4 regions of the Mesorhizobium sp. 131-3-5 genome follow, and region 1 is predicted to be linked to each of the others. Evidence: riboswitches for the same ligand, from Rfam matches in the RefSeq annotation. Region 1 holds a riboswitch; each other region holds the start of a gene.

What was found. Region 1 has a riboswitch for cobalamin ahead of JG747_RS24785 (DUF1636 family protein). Riboswitches for the same ligand answer to the same signal wherever they lie in the genome.
Region 2: linked by a shared signal. The riboswitch ahead of metE (5-methyltetrahydropteroyltriglutamate--homocysteine S-methyltransferase) and the one ahead of JG747_RS24785 (DUF1636 family protein) in region 1 are both predicted to bind cobalamin.
Region 3: linked by a shared signal. The riboswitch ahead of JG747_RS17920 (DUF1636 family protein) and the one ahead of JG747_RS24785 (DUF1636 family protein) in region 1 are both predicted to bind cobalamin.
Region 4: linked by a shared signal. The riboswitch ahead of JG747_RS01935 (aromatic ring-hydroxylating oxygenase subunit alpha) and the one ahead of JG747_RS24785 (DUF1636 family protein) in region 1 are both predicted to bind cobalamin.

The regions. Positions count from the first base shown of each region.
Region 1 covers NZ_AP023254.1:5,046,803-5,048,975, reverse strand. The annotation lists gene JG747_RS24790 (class I SAM-dependent methyltransferase) at 81-695, shown strand; cobalamin riboswitch at 907-1,112, shown strand; gene JG747_RS24785 (DUF1636 family protein) at 1,204-1,602, shown strand; partial or broken gene JG747_RS24775 (ABC transporter substrate-binding protein) at 1,704-2,150, shown strand; gene JG747_RS24770 (FecCD family ABC transporter permease) at 2,150-2,173, shown strand, end outside.
Region 2 covers NZ_AP023255.1:407,638-409,810, reverse strand. The annotation lists gene JG747_RS34460 (cytochrome P450 family protein) at 1-292, shown strand, start outside; partial or broken gene JG747_RS34455 (cytochrome P450) at 259-552, shown strand; cobalamin riboswitch at 827-1,026, shown strand; gene metE (5-methyltetrahydropteroyltriglutamate--homocysteine S-methyltransferase) at 1,143-2,173, shown strand, end outside.
Region 3 covers NZ_AP023254.1:3,667,161-3,669,333, reverse strand. The annotation lists gene JG747_RS17925 (winged helix-turn-helix domain-containing protein) at 1-882, shown strand, start outside; cobalamin riboswitch at 912-1,116, shown strand; gene JG747_RS17920 (DUF1636 family protein) at 1,156-1,584, shown strand; gene cobW (cobalamin biosynthesis protein CobW) at 1,587-2,173, shown strand, end outside.
Region 4 covers NZ_AP023254.1:425,234-427,406, forward strand. The annotation lists gene JG747_RS01930 (DUF680 domain-containing protein) at 1-38, opposite strand, end outside; cobalamin riboswitch at 535-735, shown strand; gene JG747_RS01935 (aromatic ring-hydroxylating oxygenase subunit alpha) at 850-2,097, shown strand; gene JG747_RS01940 (hybrid-cluster NAD(P)-dependent oxidoreductase) at 2,118-2,173, shown strand, end outside.

The DNA.
Region 1 (2,173 bases):
CGTTCAACTCCGCCATATAAGCATTCGAAATCCCGGGGGCGCCGCGAATGCTAGACAACTACAACCTCGACCGCTTCGGCGTGATCCACCAGATCGACGCCACGCCGATCACATACGACAAGCAATACATTTCCTATTACGAGGATCTGAGCGACCGGACCATCAAGCTCGGCTATCAGCGGCTTGGCTGGGTGCTGGGGATCACCGGTGAGATACCGCGGTCCGTGTTGGAGATTGGCTATGGCACCGGCACCTTCATTGAGGCCGCCAAGATTACCGGGGTTGCCGACTGTGCCGGCTGCGACATCACCAAATTTCCGCTGCCCGAGGGCGTCCGCTTTGTCGATTGGGACGAGGCGCTCGCCGGCTCGTGGGATCTCGTCGCCATGTTCGACGTGCTCGAGCACATTCCGGATCTGGGTTTCCTCGCCCGCCTTCAGACCCGCCACCTGGCCATCGCCGTCCCTTACTGCCGCTGGCGTGAACTCGGCGCCGATGGCGATGCATGGTTCCGGACGTGGCGCATGCGTCTGCCCAACGAGCACCTGCACCATTTCGACCGTGACTCGCTGGTGGCGCTTCTCGCGCACTACGGCTTCGAATGCGTGACGCTGAATTGCTTTGAAGACGGGATCAGACTGCGGCCAGGCGAAGCGGGTCCAAATATTCTGTCAGGCTTTTTTAGAAAGCTGTAGCGCCGGTTTCCCTCGGCGACCGCGGCCAGGTGTCATGCCTCCTGCCTGGTGACCGCTCGGGCGGCTGAAAACCGAGGTACCGCCGAAGATTTATTGCGCGAGGACAGGGGTTGACATCGTCGAGAAATATCGCTTCAACGTAATGTTATTACATATTCTACGAAGCGCAGCGACATCGCAAAAAACCCATTGCGATGCGATCGATGGAAATCTACGGTGGGTGCGTGATGGTCCCCGCGCCGAAAGGCAAGGGGTGAAAAGGGAACACGGTGAGACCCGCAGAGGTCGAGACCGTGGCTGCCCCCGCAACTGTAAGCGGTGAGCAAGATCCGACGTGCCACTGGCCGGCAAGGCTGGGAAGGCAGGATTGCGCTGAGACCCGCGAGCCAGGAGACCTGCCATCACCGAGTTGACCGGACGGGGTGTGCCGGGAGGAGACGTGGACGTCGGTCTTGTCGTCCGGCTCGCCAGCATCCTTCCGTCGCTAGTTTTGGAAAGTGACGGAAAGTTGGACGGCGCCATCGATCATCGCATCATCGTGTGCACGCTTTGCCGTGACATCCCGACCGGCATCAGGTCGGGCGAAAGCCTGTGTGCCGATCTGCGCTCCCGGCTCGCGGCCTGCCAGGAACCCACTGTGGCGCATGGCTTCACGATCGAAGGCGTCGAATGCATGGCGGGCTGTGCGCGGCCGCTGACCGTGGCCTTCCAGGCGCCAGGCAAGGCTTCCTATCTCTTCGGCTCCATCGACGCCGAGGCCGACGCCGGCGATCTCGTGCGATTTGCCAGGCTTTACGCCTCGCTCGCCGACGGCTGGTGCAATTCCGGACAGCGTCCGCCGCGGCTGGCGGGCAAGACGCTGGCTCGTATTCCCGGACCGGCCAAGTTTGAGGGCAACAGCCGATGACAACGCCGCTTCTCGAAGCCCGCGAACTCTGCGCGACGGCGAATGGCCGCGACCTGGTCCACGCCGTCAGCCTGTCGGTGGCCACAGGCGATCGCCTTGCCGAAGCCAAAAAACTTGTTGCCGGCTGGAAGGCGCAGCTCGCTGATATCACTGCCAAGGTCGGCGGCGCAAAGGGGACGCGGGTGTTCCTTTATGATTCAGGTGAGGACAAGCCGTTCACCGCCGGAAAATTCGCCATTCCGAGCGCCATGATCACGGCGGCGGGCGGCGACAACATCATGGCCGACATGGACACCAGCTGGGGCAACACGGATTGGGAAACCGTGGCGTCGCGCAATCCGCAATTCCTCATCCTGCTCGATTACCAGGATGGCGGCGGCTACAAGAAACTGCTCGACTTCCTCAAGGCGCACCCGGCGATGAAGGAGACGGACGCGGTCAAGAACGAGCGCTTCGTGGCGCTCCGCTATGCCGAACTGACGCCCGGCCCGGCAAACATCGAGGCGATCGGCAAGATCGCCAAGGCGATGCATCCGGAAGCGTTCTGATGCTTCTTGCCCCTGGGCATAAA
Region 2 (2,173 bases), on a different replicon from region 1:
CCTGATGGCGTTCCATGCGGCGAACCGGGACGAAAAGGCCTTCGGCCCCGGCGCCAACAGGTTCGATGTCACCCGGCGGCACAACCCGCATTTGTCATTCGGCGAGGGGCCGCATGCCTGCCTGGGCGCTGCGCTGGCGCGCCTGGAATTGCGCTGCGCCTTCCCCGCGCTGTTCGGGCGGCTGGAGGATCTGGCGCTGACCATCGCTGCGGAGGACGTCGTCTACATGCCGTCTTACGTCATTCGCTGCCCGCAGCGCCTGCCGGTCAGCTTCCGCCCTTCCGTCGCTTAGAGAGTGCGGCATTCACCCCGGATTCGGTGATTCTCGGTTCGCCGGGGTGGCTGGTCTCGCACGAGGGGGGCGAGCATGCCCGGTTACGCACGATCGTGGCGCCGGCCTTCAGCAATCGCAGGGTGAAGCTGCTCGCGCAGCAGGTCGAGGCGATCGCCGCGCAGTTGTTCGAGACGCTGGCGGCCCAGCCCCAGTCCGCCGACCTGAGGCGCCACCTCTCCTTTCCGCTTCCGGACATGGCTATCAGCGTGCTGATGGGCGAGTGCGCAAGGACGCTGAGCGAAGCCGAGCGGAAACAAGTACCGGGATTCCCGGCTGACCGTGACGACCTGGCCCGACTTTACGCCCTTTGAGCCCGGCGACCTCGATCTGATCCGGCGTCGCCGATGGAGACAAGGATCTCTCCGAGCCTGCACTGATAAGAGGCGGCATCGTAAGCGGCTTTGGGCGAAAGAGACCGATCAGCGCAAGGGCATTATTCGCATCATCACATAAACATCTCGTTATATGTATTGACAAGGAGCGAAGCTGCTGTGATTGTGCGCATGTCGTGGTTCTCCGCGCGGCACTGCTGTAGCGGAGCTAAGAGGGAAGCCGGTGCGATGCCGGCGCTGCCCCCGCAACTGTTAGCGGCGAGCCAAGCCCATTGGTGTCACTGAGGCGAACGGCCTCGGGAAGACGGGCAGAGGCTTTGACCCGCGAGCCAGGAGACCTGCCACGACGAACAACGTCCACGGGCGGGGTGTCTCGGTGGCCGCGGTAGCCTGGCTTCGTGCCGCCTGCTCGCGCGTTCCTTGTCCCCACGCCCCAACCATCGGGGTATGGCATGACTGTCTCTCAACAAATTCCAGTGGCAACGCTCGGCGTGCCGCGTATCGGTCGACGGCGGGAACTCAAATTCGCGCTTGAAAGCTACTGGTCCGGAAAATCTCCCGCTGCCGACCTGCTCGCGACGGGGAAGGCGCTACGCGCCGCCAGCTGGAGGGAGCAGCACGATCGCGGCGTGTCGAAAATCCCGTCCAACGATTTCTCGCTTTATGACCATGTGCTCGACACCGTCGCCATGGTCGGCGCCGTGCCGGCACGATACACCTGGACTGACGGCGAGGTCCCACTCGATACCTATTTCGCAATGGCGCGCGGCAACCAAGATCAGGCCGCTGATTGCGGACATGCCGGTGACGAGCATGCGGCCAACGGGCATGGCCTTGCCGCGATGGAAATGACCAAATGGTTCGACACCAACTATCACTACATTGTGCCGGAACTTACCGACGATCAGAGCTTTGCCCTCTCGTCGGCGAAACCGGTCGATCATTTCCTCGAGGCCAAGGCGCTCGGCATCCACACGCGCCCGGTCCTGCTTGGACCGGTTACCTTTCTCAAGTTGGCGAAGTCACCTGAGGAAGGTTTCAACCCTGTCGCGCTCCTGCCACGGCTGCTGCCCGTCTACGAGGAGCTCCTGCGGAGGCTGAAGCTCGCGGGAGCCGATTGGGTGCAGATCGATGAGCCGGCGCTCGTGGTCGATCTGGTTCCCAACGAACGGGATGCGCTCCAATTCGCCTACTGCCGGCTGTCAAAAGCAGCACCGGAGTTGAAGATCATGGTCGCTACCTATTTCGGATCGCTGGGAGACAATCTCGAGACCGCAATTTCTCTGCCCGTGGCGGGACTGCACGTCGATCTCGTGCGCGCTCCAGAGCAGTTGGAGACCGTCGGCCGGCTCGCGCAGAAGGAACTTGTGCTCTCGCTCGGACTGATCGACGGCCGCAACGTCTGGCGTGCGAACTTGCCTGCCATACTTGACCGCACCAAGCCGATCGTCGCCGGCTGGCCGCTGGACCGCGTGGAGATTGCCCCGTCCTGCTCGATGCTGCATGT
Region 3 (2,173 bases), 1.4 Mb from region 1:
CAGCGCGCCGAGCAGGGCGACGAGATGTATCTGGGCCTGGCCAAATGGGGCCGCGAGCACGCCGCCTATATAGAAGAGATCTACCGCGAGGTCGCCGCGCGCGGCCCGATCGCCGCTTCGGCGCTGGAAGGTCAGAAAGGTTCGGGCGGCTGGTGGGGCTGGAGCCATGCCAAGCATGCCTTCGAATGGCTGTTCTGGGCCGGGCGCATCACCACGGCGCACCGCCGCGGCTTCGAGCGCTTCTATGATTTGCCCGAGCGCGTGCTGCCGCAGGCGATCCTCGACCTGCCCGTGCCGCCAGCCGAGGACGCGCACCGCGAATTGCTGCGCATTTCTGCCCGCGCCCATGGCGTGGCGACATCAGGCGACCTGCGCGACTACTTTCGGCTATCGCCGGCCGACATGAAAGGCCGGCTGGAGGAACTGGTCGAGTTGGGCGAATTGCTGCCGGTGCGTGTCGAGGGCTGGGACAAGCCGGCCTACCTTCATAAGGACGCCCGCCTGCCCCGGAAAATCGAGGCCCGCGCACTGTTGGCGCCGTTCGACCCGGTCGTCTTCGAGCGCTCGCGCTCGGAGCGGCTGTTCGATTTCCACTACCGCATCGAGATCTACACGCCGGCTGAGAAGCGCCAATACGGCTATTACGTCCTGCCCTTCCTGCTCGGCGACCGGATCGTCGCCCGCGTCGACCTCAAGGCTGACCGGCCGGCCAGCGTCCTGCGCACCCACGCCGCCTACGCCGAACCCGGCGCGCCACCTGAAACCGCCGCGCAACTCTTCGAGGAACTGCAGCAGATGCAGGGCTGGCTTGGCCTTCAACGCATCGAAGTGACACCCGCCGGCGATCTGGGTCCGGCGCTCGCCGACATCGCCATGTCGTAGCCGCGCGTTGACACCGCTGCCTGCAAAAGCCTAAATCCGCTCCAGACGGTCCCTTGCCCGCAACGGCAGGGGCTAAGAGGGAATGCGGTGCGGGATTTCGATCTCAAATCCGCGGCTGTCCCCGCAACTGTAAGCGAAGAGCCAAGGCCGAAAGCCACTGGGACGTTCCCGGGAAGGCGGCACCCAAGGCGATGACCCGCGAGCCAGGAGACCTGCCGTCTGCGACAAAAGAATCCGATCGCCCGGCGGGTTTCCGGGCAAGGAGCCCGGTTTTTGGACCAGAACAGCAGTTTTTCGGCTGGCACAGCGGACAATTCGTCCGCCGACGGCGATGCCTTGGCCGGCGTCACCGTCATCGTCTGCGCCTCCTGCCGCGACGAGACCGGCTCCGACGCCCATCCCCGCGCCGGCGAACTGCTAGCCGAAGACACGCGCCAAGCCGCTGCAGGCGATGACATCCGCATCCGCACGGTCGAGTGCCTCGGCAATTGCAAGCGCCGGCTGAGCGCCGCGATCCTGCGCGACGGCTGCTGGAGCTATGTCTTCGGCGACCTGACCGCGACCAGCGGCGCCGACCTCGTCACCGGCGCCAAAATCTTCGCCGCCTCGACCGACGGCCTCATTCCATGGCGCGGTCGGCCCGATTCCCTCAAGCGCGGCCTCGTTGCCCGCATTCCTCCCCTCAACCTGCTGAAGGATTGATCATGAGCGCTTCCGTCACCCGCGTCCCCTGCACCGTCGTCACCGGCTTCCTTGGTGCCGGCAAGACGACGCTGGTCCGCCATCTCCTGGAAAACGCCAGCGGCAAGCGCATTGCCATCATCGTCAACGAGTTCGGCGACATCGGCATCGACGGCGAGATTCTGAAGGGCTGCGGCATCGACACCTGCCCGGAGGAAAACATCGTCGAACTGGCCAATGGCTGCATCTGCTGCACCGTGGCCGACGATTTCGTGCCGGCGCTCGACCAGATCCTGTCGCTCAACCCCAAGGTCGATCACATCCTGATCGAGACCTCGGGCCTGGCCCTGCCCAAGCCGCTGGTCCAGGCATTCCAGTGGCCGACGGTGAAGAGCCGCGTCACCGTCGATGGCGTCATCGCCGTGGTCGACGGTCCCGCACTGGCCGAAGGCCGGGTCGCCAACGACATGGACGCCTTGCAGGCGCAGCGCGCGCAAGATGATAGCCTCGACCATGACGACCCGGTCGAGGAACTGTTCGAGGACCAGATCGCCTGCGCCGACCTGATCATCCTGTCGAAAAGCGATCTTATGGACGCCGCCGGTTCGGC
Region 4 (2,173 bases), 2.0 Mb from region 1:
GCCAGAAGGGCGGCGGCAGTGAGAACAATCTTTTTCATTTTTAGTACTCCAGTATTTTTTCCGTCCGTCTAGCGGCGTGTCTTGGGATTGAAATCGCGTCGTTCGGACAGCCCCGATGTGGGAAAGCCAGATCGCCGTTTCCAATCACGAAGTTGTTCCGTGTGGACCAAGAATCCACCACTTGAAATTGTGCCAGAGGTTTCCTCGCCATAAATTTTTCTTCTTGATATCAATCACTTAATAAAAGCCAGCCGCAAGATCACAGACTGTATCGGAGGTCCAGTGTTCACACCGTCCTGCACGCACCGTCAACAGAAACGAACCGTTCGGTTCGATTTTAGAATCCGCTAATAGTCACTTTTCGAAACCGTTAACCTTTTTTGCCCCTGTTCCGGGTCGATTTTGACAGCCAGGTACAGCTATCGGCGAAGACGATTTTCGTGACCGCTGTCCGCGCCCAGATCGTTGCGCATGCGTGTCGCGCCGCATGGATGCGATGTCGCTTTCATGCCGATGTCGCAAACGCCGTCGTGATTAGATCATGTCATCTCAGGTGCCGCTTCGTGACGACGGGGTGGAGAATTGGGAAGCCGGTCAAAATCCGGCGCTGCCCCCGCAACGGTGGTGGAGTTCAAGTCGCAACGGGAGACCACTGGGCGAAAGCCTGGGAAGGTGTCGCGACCGTCCGCAAGGACACTCCAGAGCCCGGAAACCAGCCCGAGATTTTTGAGCTCGACTGATCGCGGTGGGCGGTCAAGAGGCGGATGGCGCGCGCCCGGCTTTCGCCGGCCTGCGTCTCATCCTTCCTCAATCACCACCAGTTCAGTCCTTGACGTATGAGGACAGGACATGGAAGCGCGCAACGATATGCTGAGGCTCTTGAACAGCCGCAGAGAGGGCTTCTCGCTCGAGCAGCCCTTCTATACCGATCCCGATTTCTTCAAGCTCGACATGGAGCTGATCTGGTATCGCGACTGGCTGTTCGTCGGCCATGATTGCGAACTGCCCAAGCCCGGCAGCTTCATCACCGTGCAGATCGGCGACTATCCGGTCGTGCTGGTGCGCGATCAGCAGGGCAAGATCAACGCTTTCCACAATTCCTGCCGCCACCGCGGTAGCCGCGTCTGCAACACCGACAAGGGCATGGCCGCCAAGCTGGTCTGCCCCTATCACCAATGGACCTATGAGCTGGACGGAAGGCTGCTGTTTGCCCGCCAGATGGCCGACGGTTTCGACAAGAGCCAGTTCGGCCTGAAGCCGGTCGCCTGCGAAAGCGTGGCCGGCTATATCTTCATCTGCCTGGCCAAGGAACCCGCCGACTTCTCGCCGATGCGGGCGATGATCGAACCCTATCTCAAGCCGCACCGGCTCAGCGAAGCCAAGATCGCCTTCGAGAGCACGATCGTCGAGAAGGGCAACTGGAAGCTCGTCTGGGAAAACAACCGCGAGTGCTACCACTGCGCCGGCAATCACCCGGAGCTGTGCAAAACCTTCCCGGAAGCCCCGACGGTGACCGGCGTGCAAGGCGCCGACAGCGATCCGGAGATGCTGGCACACTGGGCCAAATGCGAAGCGGCCGGCCTGCCGAGCAAGTTCCGCATCGATCCGGCCGGGCAATACCGCGCCACCCGCGCGCCGCTGCTGCGCGATGCGGTCAGCTACACGATGACCGGCAAGCGGGCGGTGAAGAAGAACCTGTCCGACAGCGTCTCCGACGACCGCATCGGTTCCTTGCTGCTCTATCACTATCCGACGACGTGGAACCACATTCTGGGCGACCACGCCGTCACCTTCCGCGTGCTGCCGATCAGCGCCACGGAAACCGCGGTGACGACCAAATGGCTGATTCACAAGGATGCGGTCGAGGGTGTCGACTACGATCTTGCCGAACTCACCCATGTCTGGACCGAGACCAACGACCAGGATCGCCGCATCGTCGAGGAAAACGCCTTCGGCATCCAGTCGCCGGCCTATGAACCCGGCCCCTATTCGGAGCTGCATGAGGGCGGCGTGATCCAGTTTGTCGACTGGTACGCCCGCTTCATCGGTCCGCGCCTTGCCGACGATGGCCGGCCGGCCCTGCGCAGTGTCGCCTGAGGGGTTTGGGGATGAACGCGATGACGGATCTTGGCCTCTATCGCCATCTCGACCAGATGGCGCCCTGGAACGACAG